Linked DNA regions of Tardiphaga sp. vice304. The protein of the gene in region 1 interacts with the protein of each later gene in a pairwise test. Links are inferred from orthologs where the notes say so. Each region holds a gene or a part of one and is shown in the gene's direction. Other genes may lie near its edges.

Region 1 (7,687 bases):
TGCCCGGCGCTTCCTCGATCTCGGTAAGTACGCGGTCGAGCTGCTTCTGGCTTCGGACAAGCGGATAGACATGCTCGACGGCGGTGACGTTGGCATATTGGGCGGCGACCGCGCGCGCCACGGTGATCAGCGTCTCGCCGGTCGAATCGGAAACCAGATGCAAATGAAAATAGCTGCCGGTGGTGGGCACCATGGCCATGTATGTCCTGTGGATCGCTGTGGATGAATGCCGGGTTTCCCGGACCGGCCAGAGCGGCTCCGGGATAACTCGGTTTTTTCTGCACAGGCCTCATGAAGGGGAAACGTTTCGGCGGTTGCCGGGATGATAATGGGGTTATGGGGATTTGTCGCTCGCTAAACCGTCCGCAAGGCGACCGAATCGGCTGCGGCGATTGAGGCTGCGATAATCAAGAGAGAGACGCGAAAATCGCGCCGCGATGTGCATAAGCCCGGGATAAAACGGGACAGCGTTGCGTGGGCCTAATCCACTGCTACTTAGACTCAAACCTAAGAATCTATAAGTATTGATTAAGGAAAGGGACGCTTGCGGATATCGCGTCGATCGGGTCTTTATCCGTCATCGCTGCAACGCGGATATCTCTCCGAATGTTCCAGCGACGACCATGCACCCGTAGCCGTTACCAATTGATTAAAAGTTGAAACATGTACGAATGGGCCAAGGCGCTGCACGTGATCGCCGTCATCGCCTGGATGGCCGGAATGCTGTATCTGCCGCGGCTGTTCGTCTACCACGTCGATGCGCCCCCGGGATCGCAGCAATCCGAAACGTTCAAGATCATGGAACGCCGGCTGCTGAAAGCAATCATCAATCCGGCGATGGTCGTGACCTGGATCGTCGGGCTATATCTGGCCTGGGCCGGGCAGTGGTTCTCGGCACCCTGGTTTCACGGCAAGTTGGCCATGGTGCTGGCGATGAGTGCCGTGCACGGCATTCTGACCGCGCGGGTGCGCGAATTCGCCGAGGACCGGAATACGCGCTCAACGAAATACTACCGCATTATCAATGAGGTACCAACGGTCCTGATGATTGGCATCGTGATTCTCGTGATCGTCAAACCGTTCTGAGCACAGGCCTCTCCACGTCGTCCCTGCGAACGCAGGGACCCATATCCACCGTCCTTTCGGTTGAGACGCAGGAGGCCATGGTGTTTCTACTTGGCGGCGGAGGTTATGGGTCCCTGCGTTCGCAGGGACGACCCGGAGTTAGACGCGCGGTCTCACGGCATCCGAAGCCCCTGCTTGCGACGCTTGCGTGAACCTCGCGAATTTTATATGTTGATGTTTCCCACCCCACGCAGGCGATGTGGTTTCGTCCCGGTTGTGTAACCTGACCGGCCGCCACATCAGGCTTGAAGCTTCTTCGGCACCTTCCTTGCTCAAGGCTTCTTCCTGAAGACCTGCGGACTTTCCTGATTTCGGCGTCCGCACTCTTCCGGCCACCTCGCACCCCACTCCTCCCCGACTTCCACAGGACCTCTCCCAATGCGGGAAATGAAACTCCAGGACCTCAAGGCCAAGACGCCAGCCGAGCTCGTCTCGTTTGCGGAAGAGCTTGGGGTCGAGAACGCCAGCACCATGCGCAAGCAGGAGCTGATGTTCGCCAGTCTCAAGCAGCTGGCGATCAAGGAAACCGACATCATCGGCGAGGGCGTCGTCGAAGTGCTGTCCGACGGCTTCGGCTTCCTGCGTTCGCCGGATGCCAACTATCTGCCGGGCCCGGATGATATCTACGTCTCGCCGTCGCAGATCCGCCGCTTCGGCCTGCGCACCGGCGATACCATCGAAGGCCATATCCGCAGCCCGAAAGAGGGCGAACGCTATTTCGCTCTGCTCAAGGTCAACACCCTCAATTTCGAGGATCCGGAAAAGTCCAAGCACAAGGTCAATTTTGACAATCTGACCCCGCTGTTTCCGGACCAGCGCTTCCGCCTCGAGCTGGAAGATTCCACCCGCCGCGACCTGTCGGCCCGCGTCATCGACATCGTGGCGCCGATCGGCAAGGGCCAGCGCGCGCTGATCGTGGCGCCGCCGCGCACCGGTAAGACCGTGTTGATGCAGAACATCGCGCACTCGATCACCGCCAATCATCCGGAATGCTATCTCATCGTGCTCTTGATCGACGAGCGGCCGGAAGAAGTCACCGACATGCAGCGTTCGGTGAAGGGCGAGGTCGTATCCTCGACCTTCGACGAACCTGCCGTTCGTCACGTCCAGGTCGCCGAGATGGTGATCGAAAAAGCCAAGCGTCTCGTCGAGCATGGCCGCGACGTCGTGATCCTGCTGGATTCCATCACCCGTCTGGGCCGCGCCTACAACACCGTGGTGCCGTCGTCCGGCAAGGTGCTGACTGGCGGCGTCGACGCCAATGCGCTGCAGCGCCCGAAGCGTTTCTTCGGTGCCGCGCGTAACATCGAGGAGGGCGGTTCGCTGACCATCATCGCCACCGCGCTGGTCGATACCGGCTCGCGCATGGACGAAGTGATCTTCGAAGAGTTCAAGGGCACCGGCAATTCCGAGTTGATCCTCGACCGCAAGGTGTCCGACAAGCGCACCTTCCCGGCGATCGACATCTCGCGCTCCGGCACCCGCAAGGAAGAGCTCATCACCGATCCACAGCTTCTCAAGAAGATGTATGTGCTGCGCCGCATCCTCAACCCGATGGGCACGATGGACGCGATCGACTTCCTCTTGGACAAGCTGCGCAACACCAAGAACAACTCGGAATTCTTCGAGTCGATGAATACCTGATCCGGCCAGGCGGATTGGTTGAAGGGCGTCCTGCGAAAGCAGGGCGCCTTTTTCTTTCAGCCAACACTGTCGTTCCGGGGCGCGGACGCCGCCAGGCGGATGCGAACCCGGAACCCCGGCATGGTTGGTACGCGGAACATTACGGGATTCCGGGTTCGCTCGGGCTGCGCCCTCGCGCCCCGGAATGACAGTTTGCGGTTGCGCTCTCGCTGCCAGGACGACAAATAAGCCATGCATCCCCGCGACCAGACCATTTTCGCCCTGTCCTCCGGTCGGCCCCCGACCGCCATCGCCATCGTCCGAGTATCCGGAGCCGAAACCGGCCGTGTGCTGGCCGGGCTTTCGAGGAAAATCGCCGTACCGCGCCTGGCGACACGCACTTTGCTCACCGACCCCTCCGGCGGCGAACCCATTGATGACGCCGTTGTTTTATGGTTTCCCGGGCCCGCCAGCGCAACCGGCGAGGACGTCGCTGAATTCCACATCCACGGCGGCCGGGCGGTATTGGCGGCGCTGTTCGCAGCGCTTTCCAGATTCGATCATGTCCGCCCGGCCGAGCCCGGCGAATTCACCCGTCGCGCGTTCGAAAACGGCAAGCTCGACCTCACCGAAGCCGAGGGCCTCGACGACCTCATCCATGCCGACACCGACCGGCAGCGGCGGCAGGCGCTGCGCCAGCTCAAGGGCCTGCTCGGTGATCGCGCCCGCGACTGGCGCCGCGAGATCATCGAGGCGTCGGCGCTGATCGAGGCCGGGATCGATTTTTCCGACGAAGGCGACGTGCCGACCGAGCTGATCGAGCCGGCGCTTGCGCGCATCCGTGTGCTGTTGCTGGACATCGAGAATGCTCTCGCCGTCGCAGGCCGCAGCGAGCGGCTGCGCGACGGGCTCGTCGTCGCCATCACCGGCCCGCCGAACGTCGGCAAATCCACGTTGCTCAACCAGCTTGCCCGCCGCGAGGTGGCGATCGTCTCGCCGCATGCCGGCACCACGCGCGATGTGCTCGAAGTACATCTCGACCTCGACGGCTACCCGGTGACGGTGATCGACACCGCCGGACTGCGCGAGGCCGTCGATCCCGTCGAGCAGGAGGGTGTTCGCCGTGCCCGCGCCCGCGCCGCCGAAGCCGATCTGCGGCTGTGGCTGGTCGATGCCCAGGCTGGACCGGCCGGCGAGGACGACCTGAAGCAATGGATGTCCGAAGGGCAGGCCGGTTTCTGGGTCATCCGGAACAAGGTCGATGATGTCGTGGATACAAGCGCTGTGCGATCGGAGACCGGCTGGCCGTGCCATTCGATCTCTGCGGCCAACGGTCGGGGCATTCCCGAGCTGATTACGGCCCTGGCGCAGTTCGCCGCGGCCCATTTTGCCGACGAATCCTCGCTGATCAGCCGCGCCCGGCACCGCGAATTGTTGCGCGAGACCGCCGATGCGCTCGTACGAGCGGTCGATCTGCCGGAGCAATCCGAGCTGATAGCGGAAGATTTGCGTGTTGCAGCACACCGGCTCGGGCAGCTTTTAGGGCGCGTCGATGTCGAGGACGTTCTTGACGTAATCTTTAGAGATTTCTGTATTGGGAAGTAGGGCGGAACACTGACGTTTCACGTGAAACAATAGCCTCGCAGCCGTCATTGCGAGGAGCGAAGCGACGCGGCAATCCAGAGGGCCGCAAGCTCTGCAAGAATTGGATTGCTTCGTCGCAAGGGCTCGCAACGACGGCGTACCGGCCGATGTTTCACGTGAAACACTAAGTAGTATCGCGGGCGACGTGTTTCACGTGAAACACCTCTAAACTTCCCGCTTCCCGGCCTTCCGATCCCGCGCTAGAAGTCCCGCCATGCAAAACGCTTGGGATGTCATTGTCATCGGAGGAGGCCACGCCGGCTGCGAAGCCGCTTCTGCCTCCGCACGTTTCGGTGCTAAAACCGCGCTGGTGACGCATCGCTTTGCCACCATCGGCGCGATGTCCTGCAATCCTGCGATCGGCGGTCTGGGCAAGGGTCACCTCGTCCGCGAGATCGATGCCCTCGACGGGTTGATGGGGCAGGTGGCGGACGCATCCGGCATCCAGTTCCGGATGCTAAACCGCAAGAAGGGTCCGGCCGTACGCGGCCCGCGGACCCAGGCCGACCGCAAGCTCTACGCCGCTGCGATGCAGGTCGCGATCCTCGCCACGCCCAATTTGACGGTGATTGAGGGCGAGGCCGACGATCTGCTCACTTCGAATGGCCGAGTGACCGGTATCCGTCTGGCCGATGGCCGCGAATTCTCGCCCGGCGCGGTGGTCATCACCACCGGCACCTTTCTCTGCGGGCTGATTCACCTTGGCGAGAAGAGCTGGCCGGCCGGAAGGGTCGATGAAGCGCCGGCGCTCGGCCTGTCCAAGGCTTTCGAGCGTATCGGCTTCACCCTAGGTCGCCTGAAGACCGGCACCCCGCCGCGGCTCGACGGCACCACGATCGACTGGGGCGCCGTCGAGATGCAGCCCGGCGATAACCCGCCGGAGCCGTTCTCGGTGATGACCGATCGCATCACCGTGCGGCAGATCGAATGCGGCATTACCCGCACGATGCCGGCGACGCACGACGTGATCCGCGCCAACGTGCACCGCTCCCCGATGTATTCCGGCCAGATCAAGAGCTCCGGCCCGCGCTATTGCCCCTCGATCGAGGACAAGATCGTCCGCTTCGGCGACCGCGACGGCCACCAGATCTTCCTTGAGCCGGAAGGCCTGGACGACTCGACGGTCTATCCCAATGGGATTTCGACCTCGCTGCCGGAAGAGGTGCAGCTCGCCATCCTCGCCACCATCCCCGGGCTGGAGCGAACCCGGATGGTTCGGCCGGGCTATGCGATCGAATATGATCACGTCGACCCCCGAGAACTCGATCCGACCCTACAGGCCAAGCGGATACCGGGCCTGTTCCTGGCCGGCCAGATCAACGGCACGACCGGCTATGAAGAGGCCGCCGCGCAGGGCCTCGTCGCAGGCCTTAACGCGGCGCGGGTCGCCAGCGGCGCGGAACCCGTCGTGTTCGACCGCGCCGACGGCTATCTCGGTGTGATGATCGACGATCTCGTGACGCGGGGGATCACCGAGCCGTACCGGATGTTCACCTCGCGCGCCGAGTATAGGTTGACGCTCCGTGCCGACAATGCCGACCAGCGCCTGACCGACATGGGCATCGCGCTCGGCTGTGTCGGCTCGGCCCGCATGACCCGCCACATCGTCAAAATGGCGGCGCTGGCGTCCGGCAAGGCTATGGCGCAAGGCTTGACGATCACGCCGAACGAGGCCGGCAAGCATGGTTTGGCGCTGAACCATGATGGCCAGCGCCGCACGGCGTTCGAGCTGCTGTCCTATCCGGATATTGACTGGAGCAGGATCCGCGCGATCTGGCCGGAGCTATCGGCGATCGATCCCGCGATCGCGGTGCATCTGGAAATCGATGCCAAATACGATGTCTATCTCAAGCGCCAGACCGCCGACGTCGAATCCTTCCGCCGCGACGAGGGGCTGCTGCTGACCGATATCGACTATGCGCTCGTGCCCGGCCTGTCCAATGAAGCCCGCGCCAGGCTTGAGAAGGCGCGCCCGCGCACGGTGGGGCAGGCGGGTCGGCTCGACGGCATGACTCCGGCCGCGCTGGCGATTTTGGCGGCTTATTTGCGCCGCGAACAACGCAAGCGGCCTTTGGCTTTGGGCGTCTGACAAGCGGACGTTTTGTGTAAAACATCCGGCCTCTCCTCGTCTTTGCGAGGAGACCTTGCGACGAAGCAATCCAGCTCTTTGGTGGATGAAGCCTCTGGATTGCCGCGTCGCGTCGCTCCTCGCAATGACGGCGGTAAAGACAGAGCGTCGCACGCTCAGTTGCGTCAGAAAGTGCGCAAAGTCGTGGATAGATTCTCTGCGTAAGCGTAAGACTGCGCTTCCCTCATCAGCAGACTCACATGGCCCAACGCTCGCAAAAACCCGCTCCGGCGCCCCGGCTCGATGCCGACAAGGCTGCTGCGCTGAAACTCACGCCTGTTTCACGTGAAACAGAGGCCCGGCTGGATCGCTATGTCGATTTGTTCGTGCAGTGGCAGTCCAAGACCAATCTGATCTCGCCCTCCACCTTGCCCAACCTCTGGACGCGGCATATCTCTGATTCGCTGCAACTGTTGAGCCTCGCGCCATCCGCGAAGATCTGGCTCGATTTTGGCAGTGGCGGCGGGTTTCCCGGAGTGGTTTTGGCTTGCGCGATGGGCGATGTCGAAGGCGGGCATGTTCACCTCGTCGAGCGCAACGCCAAAAAGGCGGCGTTCCTGCGCGAAGCGCTACGGGTGACGCAAGCCCCCGGCACCATTCATTTAGCCGACATTGGGGATAACGTGGACAGTTTTCCGCAAGGCGTCGATTGCATCACTGCCCGCGCGGTCGCTCCGCTACACCAACTCATCGGTTATGCGGAACCCTTGATGAACAAGGGCACCAAGGCCCTGTTCCTCAAGGGTCAAGATGTAGATGCCGAATTGACCGAAGCTACTAGATATTGGAATATTATGCCGCGCCTTCATGCCAGCCTTACCGGCGGACAAGGCTGGATTGTCGAACTCGACTCCGTCGAACGGAAGCACCCGTCCGCTCCAGCATCCGCTGGTTCAACCCATGGCACCGCCCAATGACCGTTATTGATGAACATTATCAAGAAATTAACGCATCAGCCGGGCATCCGCGCATTCTCGCGCTGGCGAACCAGAAGGGCGGTGTCGGCAAGACAACGACGGCGATCAATCTCGGCACGGCGCTGGCCGCGATCGGCGAACGTGTCCTGATCGTCGATCTCGATCCGCAGGGCAACGCCTCGACCGGGCTCGGTATCGATCGCCGCGACCGCAGTTGCTCGACCTATGACGTGCTGATCGGCGAAGTCGC
Region 2 (7,648 bases), 3.4 Mb from region 1 along the record:
GCCTGACCGACAAGCGCGGCCCGGACAGCTGCATCGACGCCGTCGGCGCCGAGGCGGCTGGTCATGGCGCCATCGATGCGGTGATGGACAAGATCAAGGCGGCCACCTTCCTGGCCACCGACCGCGTCCATGTGCTGCGCCAGGCGATCATGGCGTGCCGCAAGGGCGGTACCGTCTCGGTTCCGGGCGTCTATGTCGGCATGGGCGACAATATCCCGATCGGCGCGGGCATGAACAAGGGCCTGACCATCAAGACCGGCCAGACCCATGTGCAGGCCTATACCAAGCCGCTGCTCGAGCGGATCATCAAGGGCGATATCGACCCGAGCTTCGTCGTCACGGACCAGGCCAGCCTCGAGGACGCGCCGGAGATGTACCGCAAGTTCCGGGACAAGGAAGACGGCGTGATCAAGGTGGTGATGCGCCCCGGCCTGTAACCGGGATCAGCCGTGCAGGGCGACGCGATTCGGGAGGGCAGCGGTATCCGCTGCCCTCTTGGTGTTCAGGCCCGTGTCACGCCGACGGCATGGTATGGGTCGGGAACGGCTCATTGGGCCCATCTCGCGGCACGCGGGGGCAGGGACAGTCGCCATATCTGCCCTTGTCTTGACCTTTTGCGGTTGTCGCCTTACAAAGCCGCACTCGCTGTCGGCCCGTTCTACGGACTTCCGACGCGGCTTTGATTTCCCCAGACATACGGGCCCGCTTGGTGCCCCATCCTGAAGATAGGGTGCGGGCGCAAGAGGGCTGTCTGGATTCCCGAAACCTAACAGTCGTCTCACGACGGATGCGGACAGTAAACGATGGCGTTCAGCCCGTTCAAATTCCTGCAGGAAGTGCGCACGGAGACCAACAAGGTCACCTGGCCGTCGCGGCGCGAAACCATGATCACGACCATCATGGTGTTCGTGATGGTGGCGCTGTCGTCGATCTTCTTTTTCGCAGCGGACCTGATCATCCGCTATCTCGTGACGTTTTTGCTCGGCATTCACTAACTCGGAACTGAATTATGAGCATGCGCTGGTATATCGTTCACGCCTACTCCAACTTCGAAAAGAAGGTCATGGAGTCGATCAAGGAGCAGGCCAAGCAACGCGGCCTGGAAGACCTGTTCGAGCAGATCCTGGTGCCGACCGAGAAGGTCACGGAAGTGCGCCGCGGCCGCAAGATGGACACCGAGCGCAAGTTCTTCCCCGGTTACGTGTTGGTGAAGATGCAGCTCACCGACGAAGCCTTCCACCTGATCAAGAACACCCCGAAGGTCACGGGCTTCCTCGGCGCGGAAAACAAGCCGATGCCGATTTCGGAGCCCGAGGCGATGCGCATCCTGCACCAGGTGCAGGAAGGCGTGGAGCGCCCGAAGGCGTCGGTGTCGTTCGAGATCGGCGAGAACGTCCGCGTGGCCGATGGCCCGTTCGCGTCGTTCTCCGGTGTGGTCGAGGAAATCGACGAGGCGCGTTCGCGCGTCAAGGTGGCGGTGTCGATCTTCGGTCGCGCCACGCCGGTCGAACTGGAATTCGGTCAGGTCGAGAAGGTCTGATCGGACGAAGCGCGAGGTTCGCCTCGCGTAGCTAAAGTGCGAAGCACGTCTTCGCATGAGACCTGTGGGAGGAAGAGGGCGGTCGCCAGCCGCTCGTCGACCCAACCACGGGACCTGCAACCGCCGGCCTTCGCCGGCACAACAGGAGTGACACATGGCAAAGAAAGTGACCGGATACCTGAAGCTTCAGGTGCCGGCCGGCGCGGCGAATCCTTCGCCCCCGATCGGTCCCGCGCTCGGTCAGCGCGGCCTCAACATCATGGAATTCTGCAAGGCGTTCAACGCGCAGACGCAGAAGGACGAAAAGGGCACCCCGATTCCGGTGGTGATCACGATCTTCGCCGATCGTTCGTTCACCTTCGCCCTGAAGACCCCTCCGATGTCCTTCTTCATCAAGAAGGCCGCCGATTTGAAGTCCGGCTCCAAGCTGCCGGGCCGCGACAAGGCGGGCTCGGTGACCAAAGCGCAGGTGCGCGAGATCGCCGAAACCAAGATGAAGGATCTCAATTGCGACAGCATCGAGTCAGCCATGAGCATGGTTGAGGGCTCTGCCCGTTCGATGGGTGTCGAGGTGGTGGGGTAACGATCATGGCAATTGGAAAACGTTTGAAGGCCGCCCGCGAGGGCATCGATCGTGAGAAGCTCTACACGATCTCCGAAGCGATCAAGATGATCAAGGAACGCGCGAAGTCGAAGTTCGACGAGACCATCGAAGTGTCGATGAATCTCGGCGTCGATCCGCGTCACGCCGATCAGATGGTTCGTGGCGTCGTCTCGCTGCCGAATGGCACCGGCCGCACCCTGCGCGTCGGCGTGTTCGCCCGTGGGCCGAAGGCTGACGAAGCCCGTGCCGCTGGCGCCGACGTCGTCGGTGCCGAGGACCTGGTGGAGAAGGTGCAGAATGGCGAAATCAACTTCGACCGCTGTATTGCTACCCCTGACATGATGCCGCTGGTCGGTCGCCTTGGTAAGGTGCTCGGTCCGCGCGGCATGATGCCGAACCCGAAGATCGGCACCGTGACGATGGACGTCACCGGCGCGGTCAAGGGTGCCAAGGGCGGCTCGGTCGAGTTCCGCGTCGAGAAGGCCGGCATCGTGCAGGCCGGCATCGGCAAGGCCTCGTTCTCGGAAGAGAAGCTGGTCGAAAACATCAAGGCGCTGGCCGATGCCGTCGCCAAGGCGAAGCCCGCGGGCTCGAAGGGCACTTACGTGCAGCGCGTCGCGGTGTCCTCGACCATGGGTCCGGGCATCAAGGTCGAGCCGAGCACCGTGCTCGTCTAAGCCTTAAGCCAGGCTGACTATCAAAGGGGCGGGACCGGGCAACCGGTTCCGCCCCTTTCGTTTGACCGGGGAGGTGCGGACCGCGAAATTATCGTTGCATTAACCATGCGGTCGCAAGCTTGCGCCACGCGCCGCCTTGCCCGGCGCATCCGGCAGGGCAATGGCGCCGTGTCATGGCTGACATTCTGACCTTCGTAAGGAATACTCCGCGATCGGCGCGCGCCCGACGGGCAGCTAAAGATGCCGGCGAAATCGTTGTCTTCCCCGGCGCCAGTGTCGGGATGCTCCAGGCGCTGTGGGATCGTCCGGAGGACGAACTCGTCGCCACCGCCCTCGACGGTCGCACCGACAATTGATGACAATTGATTCTGTGATTTTTGGCGGGCGCGTCTCGCCGCGAGCCCAGCACCGGCGTCACCCGGCCATGATCGCGGGGCGGGGTGCTTTCCTGCCGGATCTCTCCTAGACATATCGAACGTACAGGCGGCCTTGCGGTGTTCGGCACTGCAGGGCCCTGAGGGGCGGAATCGCACAGCCGGTTCCGCCCTCTTGTTTGATATTCAAGGGAATGCTCGATGGCCGACAAGGTTCTGATCTATTCGCGGTTCCCCAAGACCTTGATGAAGCGGATCGGCGATCGCTTCGACCTGATCGATGCCGCCGGCAAGAAGCCGGCCGAGATGTTTTCGGCGGACGAACGGAAGGACGTCCGCGCGTTGATCACCGCCGGCGGCCAGTCGCTGAGGGGCGACGTGATGGATTCGCTGCCCGCGCTCGGCGCGATCATCTGCTACGGCACCGGCTATGACGGCGTCGACTTCAAGGCGGCCGGCGAACGCGGCATCGTGGTCGGCAACAGCCCCGGCGCCAATGCCGCCTCGGTCGCCGACCTCGCGCTGACCCTGATGCTGGCGGCGACGCGGCGCATTCTGCCGGCCGACGACTATCTGCGCGAGGGCGGCTGGTCGTCGGCGAAGCCATCGCCGCTGATGGCGCCGCTGCCCGGCAATCCCGGGCGGAAAGTCGGCGTCTACGGCATGGGCGAGATCGGCCGCAAGATCGCCTCGCGCGTCGCGGCGTTCGAAACCGAGGTCGCCTATTTCAGCCGCAGCCAGCACGACGTTCCGTACCGGTACATGGCCTCGCTCGAGGCGCTGGTGGAATGGTGCGACGTGCTGATGGTGGCGGTGCGCGCAGGGCCGGACACCCAGCACATCATTGATGCCGACATGCTGAAAAAGCTCGGCCCGAACGGCTATGTGGTGAACATCTCGCGCGGCTCGGTGATCGACCAGGCGGCGCTGGTCGCGGCGCTGACCGACAAGACGATCGCGGGTGCCGGCCTTGACGTGTTCGAGAAGGAGCCGCACGCGCCGGACGCGCTGACCGCGCTGCCCAACGTGGTGCTGACGCCGCATATCGGCGGCCACACGCTGGATTCGCATGTCAGCATGCAGGACTGCGTGATCGCCAACCTCACCGCTTATTATGCAGGCAAGCCGCTGCCACACCCGGTCGTGGTGTGATCTTGGCGCGACGCGCCCAGATGGTCCGCGCCGCAAGATCCGCACGCGATACTTTCGTGAACGATCGGTACACAACTATGTGAGTGTCTGAATTCGCAATCCCGTTGTAGAGGTCCTTGGCAATCTAGAACCTATCGAATGTAGGCGTACATTCGATCGACCAAGGACATCAGCGATGGCTGCGTTCGCGCTCAAGATAAATGGTCAGACCCGTCAGGTCGACGTCGACCCCAATACACCTCTGCTCTGGGCGATCCGCGACGGCGCGGGTCTGATGGGCACCAAATATGGCTGCGGCGTCGCGCAATGCGGCGCTTGCACGGTCTATGTCGACGGCCAGCCGATGCGATCCTGCTCGCTGCCGGTCTGGGCGGTAGGCAGCAGCGAGGTCACCACCATCGAGGGCCTCGATAGCAAGGAGGCCAAGGCGGTGCAGGCGGCCTGGGCGGCGCTCGACGTGCCACAATGCGGCTACTGCCAGTCCGGCCAGGTGATGAGCGCCGCAGCCTTGCTCAACCTCAACCCGAAGCCATCCGACGATGACATCGACCTGGCGATGAACGGCAACATCTGCCGCTGCGCCACCTATGTCCGTATCCGCGCTGCGATCCACAGCGCTGCCAAGACGCTGGAGGGTTGAGCCATGACCGTGCATGACAAGGCTATCACCACGCTGTCGCGTCGCTCGCTGCTGAAGGCCGGCGCTGGCCTCGCCATCGGCGCCTATATCGCGCGCGGCGGCCGTGCCTTTGCACAGGCTCCGGCCGCGCCGGCCTATAACATCGCGCCGAACACCTTTGTGATCATCAGGCCGGACAACACCGTGACGGTGCTGTGCAAGGGCCTGGAGTTCGGGCAGGGGCCGTTCACCGGCATGGCGACGCTGGTCGCCGAGGAACTCGACGCCGACTGGTCGCAGATGCGCGCCGACCACGCGCCGTCCAATCCGGCCTTGTACAAGAATCTCGCTTTCGGCCTGCAGGGCACGGGCGGCTCCACCGCGATTGCCAATTCCTACATCCAGATGCGCCAGGTCGGCGCCGCCGCGCGCCAGATGCTGGTCGCTGCCGCCGCCGATGCGTGGCAGGTGCCGGCCGATCAAATCACCGTCGAGAACGGCGTGATCAAACATGCGTCGGGCAAGCAGGGCCGGTTCGGCGAGTTCGCCGACAAGGCGATGGCGATGCCGGTGCCGGCGGATCCGAAATTGAAGGACCCGGCGCAGTTCAAGCTGATCGGCAAGGAGGGCGCGGTGAAGCGCCTCGACAGCGCCGACAAGGCCAACGGCCGTGCGTTCTTCACGCTCGACATCAACGAGCCCGACATGCTGACGGTTCTTGTCGCGCGCTCGCCGAAGTTCGGCGGCACGGTCAAGTCGTTCGACGCCACGGCCGCCAAGGCGATCGCCGGCGTGGTCGACGTCAAACAGGTGCCGACCGGCGTCGCGGTCTACGCACGCGGCTTCTGGCCCGCCAAGACCGGCCGCGACGCGCTGAACATTGTGTGGGACGACAGCAAGGCCGAGACGCGCGGCTCCGCGCAATTGCTCAGCGAGTTTCGCGCGCTGTCGAAGACGCCGGGCAAGCTGGTCCGGGCGGAAGGCCAGTTCGAGCAGTCGATGGCCAAGGGCGGCCGTGTCGTCGAAGTGGAGTATGTGTTCCCGTATCTTGCGCATGCGGCGATGGAGCCGCTCAACGCCTACCTGAAATGGGATGGCGACAGCGCCTATGCGCGCTACGGCTGTCAGTTCCCGACCCCCGATCACCAGGCGATCTCGAAAGTGCTCGGCCTGCCGATGGAGAAGGTGAAGATCGAAGTGCTGATGGCCGGTGGCAGCTTTGGCCGCCGCGCCCAGCAGACGACGCACCAGGCCATCGAGCTGGCCGAAGTCGCCAAGGCGATCGGGCCGGGCCGCGGCGTCAAGCTGGTCTGGACCCGCGAGGACGACATGCGCGGCGGCTATTACCGGCCTTACAGCATCCACCGCATGCGCGGCGCGGTGCGCGACGGCAAGATCGAGGCCTGGAGCGACACCATCGTCTCGCAATCGATCATGAAGGGCTCGTTCTTCGAAGCGGTCATGTTCAAGGATGGCCTCGACCCAACCTCCTATGAGGGCTCGCACGACATTCCCTACGACGTCGACAACTTCCAGTGCGACATGCACCAGGTCGACGTCGGCGTGCCCGTGCTGTGGTGGCGCTCGGTGGGCCACACCCATACCGGCTATGCGGTCGAGGCGTTCGTCGATGAACTGCTTGAAGCCGCCGGCAAGGATCCCGTCGAGGGCCGTCTCGAACTGCTCAGCAAGAAGCCGCGCCATGCCGGCGTGCTGAAGGCGGTTGCCGAACTCGCCGACTGGAAGAACTACAAGGTGCCGGACGGCCGCGCCCGCGGCGTCGCGGTGGTCGAGAGCTTTAACACCTTCGTCGCGCAGGTCGTCGAATTGTCGATCGGCGAGGACGGCCCGAAGGTCCACAAGGTGTGGTGCGCGGTGGATTGCGGCGTTGCCGTCAACCCCGACATCATCCGCGCGCAGATGGAAGGCGGCATCGGCTTCGGCCTCGGCCATATCCTCTATGCCGAGCAGACGCTCGACGCCGGGCGTCCGGTCAACGGCAATTTCGACACCTATCGCTCGCTGCGCATCAACGAGATGCCGGCGATCGAAGTGGTTATCGTGAAATCCACCGAGAAGCCGAGCGGCGTCGGCGAACCCGGCGTTCCGCCGCTGGGACCGGCGGTCGCCAACGCGATGGCCAAACTTGGAGTAGGGCGTCCGCGCCAATTGCCGATCGTACCGGGAGCTTCCGCATGAGCCTGTTCAGGAACTCGATGCTGGCACTCGTCGCCGGCACCCTCGCAGCCGGCCTGCTGGCTTTCGTCGCCCCGGGTTTTCAGGCCGACGCGGCCACCGGGTCCGCGGCCAATGCCGCTTCGCTGCAGCCGGTCTCGGCCTTCGCCGGCATCAAGAACAAGAACGAGCGTTCGCTCGCGCTGTTTCAGGAAGTGGGCCGGGTGATCCAGTCGCCGCGCTGCATGAACTGCCATCCGGCGACGGAGCGTCCGACCCAGACCGACAAGATGCGCCCGCACATCCCGCTGGTTGTCCGCGGTGAGGGCGGGGTAGGCGCCGCCAGCGGCTTGGCCTGCGCAACCTGCCACCACGAGGCCAATTTCGATGCCGCCAACGTGCCGGGTAATCCGAAATGGGCGCTGGCGCCGATCGAGATGGCCTGGCAGGGCAAGACGCTCGGCCAGATCTGCGTCCAGATCAAGGACAAGGAGCGCAATGGCGGCA
Region 3 (7,794 bases), 3.0 Mb from region 1 along the record:
GACCCACGAGGTGGTGGTCACCTTCCTGCTGATCAATGCCGGCACCGTCTTCCTGCTGCTGCTGATCATTGCCCGCGAGGTCTGGAAAGTCGTGCAGGCCCGCCGCCGCGGTCGCGCCGCGGCACGGCTGCATGTCCAGATCGTCAGCCTGTTCTCGGTGATCGCGGTGATTCCTGCGGTGCTGGTGTCGATCGTCGCCAACGTCACGCTGGACCGCGGCCTTGACCGGCTGTTCTCCGGGCCGACGCGTGCGGTGATCCAGAATTCGCTGATCGTCGCCAATGCCTATTTGCACGAGCACGCGCAGTTGATCCGCGGCGACATTCTCGGCATGGCCAACGACATCTCGCTGGCGCGGCCGCTGTTCGACCAGGACCGCGGCACCTTTCTCAGCGTGCTGAAAGCCAGCGCCGCGTCGCGCAATTTGCCGGGGGCAATGATCCTCGACAAGGACAGCAATCTGATCGAGCCCGCCAATACCGGCATGAAACAGGCGTTCACCACGCCGGCGCCGGAGTTTCTCAAGAACGTCGATGACAGCGAGCCGCAGATCGCGGTGTTCATCGAGGCGAATTATGTCGCTGCCGTGATCCGGCTGCGCGCCTTCGACGACACGTTTCTCTACGTGGCGCGGCTTCTCGACCCCCGCGTCGTCGCGCAACTGCGGCAGACCCAGGCCAGCGTCGCCGAATATGCCGACATCGAGGCGCGGCGCCTGGGCATCCAGGTCGCCTTCGTGCTGATGTTCACCGTGATCGCCCTGACGGTGCTGATGTCCGCGGTGCTGATCGGGCTGAATTTCGCCAACTGGCTGGTGGCGCCGATCCGCCGCCTGATGGGCGCGGCCAATGCGGTATCGGCCGGCGACCTGCATGTCCAGGTGCCGGTGATCCAGTCGGAGGGCGACCTTGCCCATCTCGGCGAGACCTTCAACACGATGACCCAGGAGTTGCGCACCCAGCGCGACGAACTGGTGTCCGCCTCCGACGTCATCGACAGCCGCCGCCGTTTCATCGAGGCGGTGCTGTCGTCGGCCAGCGCCGGCATCATCGGCGTCGACGGGGCAGGCCGGGTCGGCATTCTCAACCGCTCCGCCGAAAAGCTGATCGGCCATTCGGAGTCCGAGACGCTCGGCCATTCGCTGTCGGAGGTGGTGCCCGAGCTCGACGAGATGATGCAAAATGCGCGCGAGGGCTCGCAGCGGCTGGTGCAGGGCCAGATCACGATTACCCGCGACAGCCAGGAACGCGTGTTGTCGGTGCGGATCAGCGCCGAACAGACCAGCCAGTCGCGCGACAGCTACATCATCACGCTGGACGACATCACCGAACTGGTGTCCGCGCAGCGCACCTCGGCCTGGGCCGACGTCGCCCGCCGCATCGCGCACGAGATCAAGAACCCGCTGACGCCGATCCAGCTCTCGGCCGAGCGCATCAAGCGCAAATTCGGCAAGGTGATTATCGCCGACAAGGCGATCTTCGAGCAATGCACCGACACCATCATCCGCCAGGTCGACGACATCCGGCGCATGGTCGATGAATTCTCGAAGTTTGCGCGGATGCCGAAGCCGGTGATCGAGGGCGAGGACGTCGCCGACACCGTGCGCCAGGTCGTGTTCCTGATGCGCGTCGGCCATCCCGACGTCGAGATTGAGACCGAAATCCGGGACGAGCCGATGCGGGCGCGATTCGACCGCCGGCTGATCTCGCAGGCGCTGACCAACATCATCAAGAACGCCACCGAGGCGATCGAGGTGGTGCCCGCGGAAACGCTCGGAAAGGGTCGCATTGAGGTCATCGCTTTCAGGGAGAACGAAGACATCGTGATTGACGTGATCGACAATGGCATCGGCCTGCCGACCGTCAGCCGCTCGCGGCTGCTGGAGCCCTATGTCACGACCCGCGAGAAGGGCACCGGCCTCGGGCTGGCAATCGTGGGTCGGGTGCTGGAAGATCACGGCGGCCGAATCGAACTCAACGACGCCTCGAACATTCGTCCGGGCGCCCGCGGCGCCTGGATGCGATTGCGGTTTGCGATTTCGGGGCAAAAGCCGGACGCCGAAGCCACCGAACCTGAAGCGCCGCCAGCGAACAAACCAACACCCGAAACCGTCTCCGGCAGCTGACAGACAGAGCTTGAATCATGGCCAATGACATTCTGATCGTCGATGACGAAGCCGACATCCGCGACCTTGTCGCGGGCATTCTCGACGACGAGGGATTCTCCACGCGCACGGCGCGCGACAGCGATTCGGCGCTCGGCGAAATCTCCAATCGCCGGCCCAATATGGTATTCCTCGACATCTGGCTGCAGGGCAGCAAGCTCGACGGGCTGCAACTGCTTGAGCAGATCAAGCGCGACCACTCCGAATTGCCGGTCGTGATGATCTCCGGCCACGGCAACATCGAGACCGCGGTCGCGGCGATCAAGCGCGGCGCCTATGACTTCATCGAAAAACCGTTCAAGGCCGACCGGCTGATCCTGGTCGCCAACCGCGCGCTGGAAACCTCCAGGCTGAAGCGTGAGGTCAAGGAGCTGAAGCAACTGGCGCCGGTGGCGAGCTCGCTGACCGGCCGTTCCGCCGCGATGAACCAGTTGCGCCAGACCATCGATCGCGCCGCCAAGGCCAACAGCCGCATCCTGATCGTCGGCCCCTCCGGCGCCGGCAAGGAACTGGCCGCGCGCACGCTGCACAACGCCTCCCAGCGTTCCGAAGGCCCGTTCGTCGTCATCAATGCGGCGGCGATCACGCCGGAGCGGATGGAGCTCGAACTGTTTGGCATCGAGCAGTCGAACGGCGAACAGGCGCGCAAGGCCGGCGCGCTCGAAGAGGCCCATGGCGGCACGCTGTTCCTCGACGAAATCGGCGATCTGCCGCGCGAGACCCAGAACAAGATTCTTCGCGTCCTTGTCGATCAGACCTTCACGCGGGCAGGGGGCACCACCAAGGTGCATGTCGACGTCCGCATCATTTCCTCGACCGCGCGTAATCTCGAGGAAGAGATCGCGGAGGGTCGTTTCCGCGAGGACCTCTATCATCGGCTGTCCGTGGTCCCGATCCGGGTGCCGCCTTTGTCCGAGCACCGCGAGGATATTCCGGATCTGATCGAATATTTCATGGAGCAGATCTCGGTCGCCACGGGTCTACCCAAGCGCCAGATCGGTCAGGACGCGATGGCCGTGCTGCAATCGCACGTCTGGCCCGGCAATGTCCGCCAGCTCCGCAATAACGTCGAGCGTGTCATGATTCTCGCCGGCGGCGGCCCGGAGGTGATCATCACCGCCGACATGCTGCCGCAGGATGTCGGCTCGATGGTGCCGTCGATGCCGACCAGCAATAATGGCGAGCACATCATGGGCCTGCCGCTGCGCGAAGCCCGCGAAGTGTTCGAGCGCGATTATCTGATCGCGCAGATCTCGAGGTTCTCGGGTAACATCTCACGCACTGCCGAATTCGTCGGCATGGAGCGCTCGGCGCTGCACCGCAAGCTCAAGGCCCTCGGCGTCGGTTAAACACCACTCCCACCATCGCATCCCACCATCGCACCAGCCATCAACGGGAAGTCCCATGTCGCGCATTGCCTATGTGAACGGTCATTACACCCCTCTGCGCGACGCCGCCGTCAACGTCGAGGACCGCGGCTACCAGTTCGCCGACGGCATCTACGAGGTCTGCGAGATCGTCGGCGGCAAGATGGTCGATTTCCCTCGACACATGGCGCGGATGCAGCGCTCATTGCGCGAATTGCGGATCGCCGAAGCGATGCCGCTGGCCTCGCTCAAGGTCGTGATGCAGGAGGTGGTCCGCCGCAACCGCATCCGCTACGGCATCGTCTATCTGCAGATATCGCGCGGCGTCGCGCATCGCGACCACGGCTTTCCGGCGCCCGAAGTGAAGCCCAGCTTGGTCGTCACCGCCAAGTCGCTGAATTTCGCCAGGAACCAGGCCCAGGCCGAGCGCGGCGTGAAGGTCATCACCACCGCCGAGAATCGCTGGCCGCGGGTCGATATCAAGACCGTGGGCCTGTTGCCCAACGTGCTGGCGCGCCAGGAAGCGCGCGACAAGGGCGCCTATGAGGCCTGGTACGTCGACGGCAACGGATTCGTCACCGAGGGCGCCTCGTGCAATGCTTGGATCGTGACCAAAGACGGCAAGGTCGTGACCCGCACGGCTACCTCCGGCATTCTCGCCGGCATCACCCGCGCGGTGCTGATCGACGTGCTGGCAGCGATGCAACTAACGCTGGAAGAGCGCAATTTCACGCCGGACGAGGCGTATCACGCAACCGAGGCTTTCGTGTCCTCGGCTTCCCAGATCGTCATGCCCGTCGTCAACATCGACGGCCACGCCATCGGCGACGGCAAGCCGGGCGGTATTGCCAAGCGGTTGCGTGAGGAATTCCATAAGTTTGCGGCCATTTCCTGAGAATTGACCGGGTTTTGGGCCGGCGCCAACTGTTCTGACTTGCCTAAAAAGCGCGCCTGCCATCTAATCATTTCGTCGTGTGCCCGGAGGGGGATCTCAGGGGAAAGCACGGCAGCGAGGAGATGCCCCGTAGAGGGCGGGCCTGGTTTAAAAATAAAAGATGCAATCAGACTGCGGGATAAAAACAATGGCGGCCGACCGCGCACAAAACCTACAAGACACGTTCCTCAATCACGTTCGCAAAACAAAAACGCCTTTGACGATCTTTCTGGTGAACGGAGTGAAGCTTCAGGGGATCGTCACATGGTTCGACAATTTCTGTCTGCTGCTCCGTCGCGATGGCCATTCGCAGCTTGTCTACAAGCACGCGATTTCGACCATCATGCCGGGTGCACCGATTCAGTTGTTCGAAGGCGGCGAAGATGCACCAACGTGAGATTGATTTAATTGGAACATAAAAGCTTCGATGGGGCTGCCGACCGACCACGGCCGGCGCCGGGTGAATCGACGGGACGGGTGGTTGTCATCGGTCCCTATCTGCGGGAACGGCGCGGCAATGCCGATACGCAGGCGGACAGCCATGTCCGCGATTCCGAAGCGCGGCTCGAGGAAGCCACTGGCCTCGCCCGTGCCATCGGCCTGACCATCGCCGAAGCCGTGGCGGCGCCGCTCGGCCAGATCCGCCCCGCGACCTATCTCGGCAAGGGCAAGGTCGAGGAAATTCTCGGCCTGATAACCGGCCACGACATCGAGCTGGTGGTAATGGATTGCGCTCTGTCGCCGATCCAGCAGCGCAACCTCGAGAAGGAATGGAACACCAAGGTGCTCGACCGCACCGGCCTCATTCTGGAAATCTTCGGCCGCCGCGCCAAGACGAAGGAGGGCACGCTGCAGGTCGAACTCGCCCATCTCAATTACCAGCGCAGCCGTCTGGTGCGGTCCTGGACCCATCTGGAGCGCCAGCGCGGCGGCTTCGGCTTCATGGGCGGCCCCGGCGAGACCCAGATCGAGGCCGATCGTCGCCTGATCGGCGATCGCATCACGCGCATCGAGAACGAGATCAAGAAGGTTCAGGCGACGCGCCGGCTGCACCGTGCCGGGCGGCAACGCGTGCCATATCGGGTGGTGGCGCTGGTCGGCTACACCAATGCCGGCAAGTCGACGCTATTCAACCGTCTGACGCATGCCGACGTCACCGCCGAGGATATGCTGTTCGCGACGCTGGACCCGACGCTGCGCGCGTTGACGCTGCCGCATGGCGGCAAGGCGATGCTGTCGGACACGGTCGGCTTCATCTCCAACCTGCCGACGCAACTCGTGGCCGCATTCCGTGCCACGCTGGAAGAGGTGCTGGAAGCCGATATCATCCTGCATGTCCGCGACATCGCGCATGAGGATGCGGACGCGCAGCAGAGCGACGTCGACAAGGTGCTGCGGCAACTCGGCATCGACACCGACGCCAGCGAACGTATCCTGGAAGTCTGGAACAAGATCGACCGCTTCGATGCCGATCAGCGCGAGAACATCGCCAACATCGCCGCCCGCCGTCCGCCGGAGAAGCCGTGCTTCCTGGTCTCGGCGGAAACCGGCGAGGGCGTTGATGAATTGCTGGCGGCGATCGAGACCCGACTGGCCGCGACGCGCATCACGCTCGACCTGTCGGTCGATGCTTCCGACGGCGCCGGCGTAAGCTGGCTGCATCGCAACGCCGAAGTACTGGTGAAGGAGCTGCACGAAGGCCAGTTCGACATGGTTGTGCGGGTCGACGAGACCAAGCGTGACATCGTCATGAACAAGTTCGGCGCCGTGCTGCATCCGGTGGATGACGCGACGGCGTAAGCACGGCTTGCTTTTGATCGTAGTAAAGTTTGCTCGCAACAGTGCGAGCGGTGGCGGCTCTTTCTTTTCCCTCCCCCCTTGCGGGGAGGGTAGCCCGGCGCAACGAAGAGAAGCCGGGTCGGGTGGGGGTGCCACAAGCGCCGTCGCCCGTGGCAACCCCCACCCCGGCCTCCACTCTCGATGATGCTATCGCATCATCGCTCGTTCGGCCGACCCTCCCCGCAAGGGGGAGGGAGACCACTGGCCTCGCGCTACACAAAATTAGCTGAAGTGTAGTTGCAATCTAGTCTCGCTCACCCGGCCGGGACGACAGCCTCGGTCTTTTTCGCCTCGTCCCACAACGCATCCATCTCTTGCAGCGACGCATCCTGCAGCGTGCGGCCCTGCGCCGCCAGCGCCTGTTCGATATAGCCGAAGCGGCGCTCGAATTTCACATTTGTGCCGCGCAGTGCGAGATCGGGATCGGCGCCGACATGGCGCGCGAGATTGACCAGCGCGAACATCAGGTCGCCGGTCTCGGCCGCGACTTCTTGCGCATCGCCACGATCGAGCGCGGCCTCGATCTCGTCGGCCTCTTCGCGGATCTTTGCCAGCACCGCACGCGGGTCGTTCCAGTCGAAGCCGACGCTGGACGCTTTCCGCTGCAACGCCATCGCCTGGGTCAGCGACGGCTGCCCGGCCTTGATCGAGGCGAGCAAGGAGGAGGGCGCAGCCTTGCCCGCTGGCTGCCGCGCCGCGCGTTCCGCCTTCTCCTCGGCCTTGATCCGCGCCCACGCGCCTTTCACCTCCGCCGGCGTGAGCTTGCCGTCCTTGTCGGCAAACACATGCGGATGCCGCCGGATCATTTTTCGCGTGATCGCCTCGACGACGTCACCGAACGCAAACGCATTCTGCTCCTCGGCCATGCGGGCATGAAACACCACCTGCAATAGCAGGTCGCCGAGCCCTTCGCAGAGATCGCCAAGATCGTGCCTCGCTATGGCGTCGGCGACCTCATAGGCTTCCTCGATGGTGTACGGCGCAATGCTGGCAAAGTTCTGTTCGAGGTCCCACGGGCAACCGGTGACGGGGGTGCGCAGCCGCGCCATGATGTCGATCAGGCCGGCAATATCGCGGGAAGGGGTCATGAGGCACCGAAGCTGGGGGAAGACCCGTCCGGTATGCCGCAGGCAGAAGTAAAAGTCATCGTGGACCGGATTGCGCTTCGCTCCATCCGGGCTACAAGTTCGCCATGACCGACACATTCCCCGACCAAACCGCCCTGGTGCTGTTCTCCGGCGGCCAGGATTCCGCCACCTGCCTGGCCTGGGCGCTGGCGCGCTTTGCCCGCGTCGAGATGCTGGGTTTCAGCTATGGCCAGCGCCATCTGATCGAACTCGACAGCCGCGAAAAGCTGCTTGACGGCCTGCGCGCGCTTGATCCCGATTGGGCGGCCAAGCTCGGCGACAGCCACACGCTGGATATCCCGACGCTGAGCGTGATCTCCGACACCGCGCTGACGCGCGACGTCGCGATCGAGATGGGGGCAG

Evidence for each region.
Region 2: the proteins of rho (region 1) and nusG interact in binary tests that used the Escherichia coli proteins (3 or more experiments, as listed by UniProt). The link is inferred for Tardiphaga sp. vice304 from one-to-one orthologs.
Region 3: the proteins of rho (region 1) and hfq interact in binary tests that used the Escherichia coli proteins (3 or more experiments, as listed by UniProt). The link is inferred for Tardiphaga sp. vice304 from one-to-one orthologs.

What each region holds. Positions count from the first base shown.
Region 1 is NZ_CP041402.1:411,198-418,884, reverse strand. Bases 824-3,636 are described here. They hold rho (transcription termination factor Rho), read left to right. Parts: upstream 824-1,503; coding sequence 1,504-2,769; downstream 2,770-3,636. Other genes in these bases: mnmE (tRNA uridine-5-carboxymethylaminomethyl(34) synthesis GTPase MnmE), read left to right, coding at 3,001-3,636; hemJ (protoporphyrinogen oxidase HemJ), read left to right, coding at 824-1,086. Outside these bases: FNL56_RS01890 (pyruvate, water dikinase regulatory protein), read right to left, coding at 1-190; more of hemJ, read left to right, coding at 664-823; more of mnmE, read left to right, coding at 3,637-4,353; tRNA uridine-5-carboxymethylaminomethyl(34) synthesis enzyme MnmG, read left to right, coding at 4,607-6,481; 16S rRNA (guanine(527)-N(7))-methyltransferase RsmG, read left to right, coding at 6,721-7,437; FNL56_RS01860 (ParA family protein), read left to right, coding at 7,434-7,687. UniProt on the Escherichia coli protein: Facilitates transcription termination by a mechanism that involves Rho binding to the nascent RNA, activation of Rho's RNA-dependent ATPase activity, and release of the mRNA from the DNA template.
Region 2 is NZ_CP041402.1:3,851,647-3,859,294, reverse strand. Bases 1-2,774 are described here. They hold nusG (transcription termination/antitermination protein NusG), read left to right. Parts: upstream 1-1,009; coding sequence 1,010-1,540; downstream 1,541-2,774. Other genes in these bases: rplA (50S ribosomal protein L1), read left to right, coding at 2,129-2,774; rplK (50S ribosomal protein L11), read left to right, coding at 1,695-2,123; secE (preprotein translocase subunit SecE), read left to right, coding at 804-995; FNL56_RS18350 (zinc-dependent alcohol dehydrogenase), read left to right, coding at 1-437. Outside these bases: more of rplA, read left to right, coding at 2,775-2,821; FNL56_RS18325 (hypothetical protein), read left to right, coding at 2,995-3,177; FNL56_RS18320 (2-hydroxyacid dehydrogenase), read left to right, coding at 3,397-4,347; FNL56_RS18315 ((2Fe-2S)-binding protein), read left to right, coding at 4,523-4,987; FNL56_RS18310 (xanthine dehydrogenase family protein molybdopterin-binding subunit), read left to right, coding at 4,991-7,165. UniProt on the Escherichia coli protein: Part of the processive rRNA transcription and antitermination complex (rrnTAC). The complex forms an RNA-chaperone ring around the RNA exit tunnel of RNA polymerase (RNAP).
Region 3 is NZ_CP041402.1:3,409,882-3,417,675, reverse strand. Bases 3,318-6,237 are described here. They hold hfq (RNA chaperone Hfq), read left to right. Parts: upstream 3,318-4,613; coding sequence 4,614-4,862; downstream 4,863-6,237. Other genes in these bases: hflX (GTPase HflX), read left to right, coding at 4,874-6,237; FNL56_RS16160 (D-amino-acid transaminase), read left to right, coding at 3,569-4,426; ntrX (nitrogen assimilation response regulator NtrX), read left to right, coding at 3,318-3,513. In the rest of the region: FNL56_RS16170 (sensor histidine kinase NtrY-like), read left to right, coding at 1-2,125; more of ntrX, read left to right, coding at 2,143-3,317; more of hflX, read left to right, coding at 6,238-6,265; mazG (nucleoside triphosphate pyrophosphohydrolase), read right to left, coding at 6,559-7,392; 7-cyano-7-deazaguanine synthase QueC, read left to right, coding at 7,497-7,794. UniProt on the Escherichia coli protein: RNA chaperone that binds small regulatory RNA (sRNAs) and mRNAs to facilitate mRNA translational regulation in response to envelope stress, environmental stress and changes in metabolite concentrations.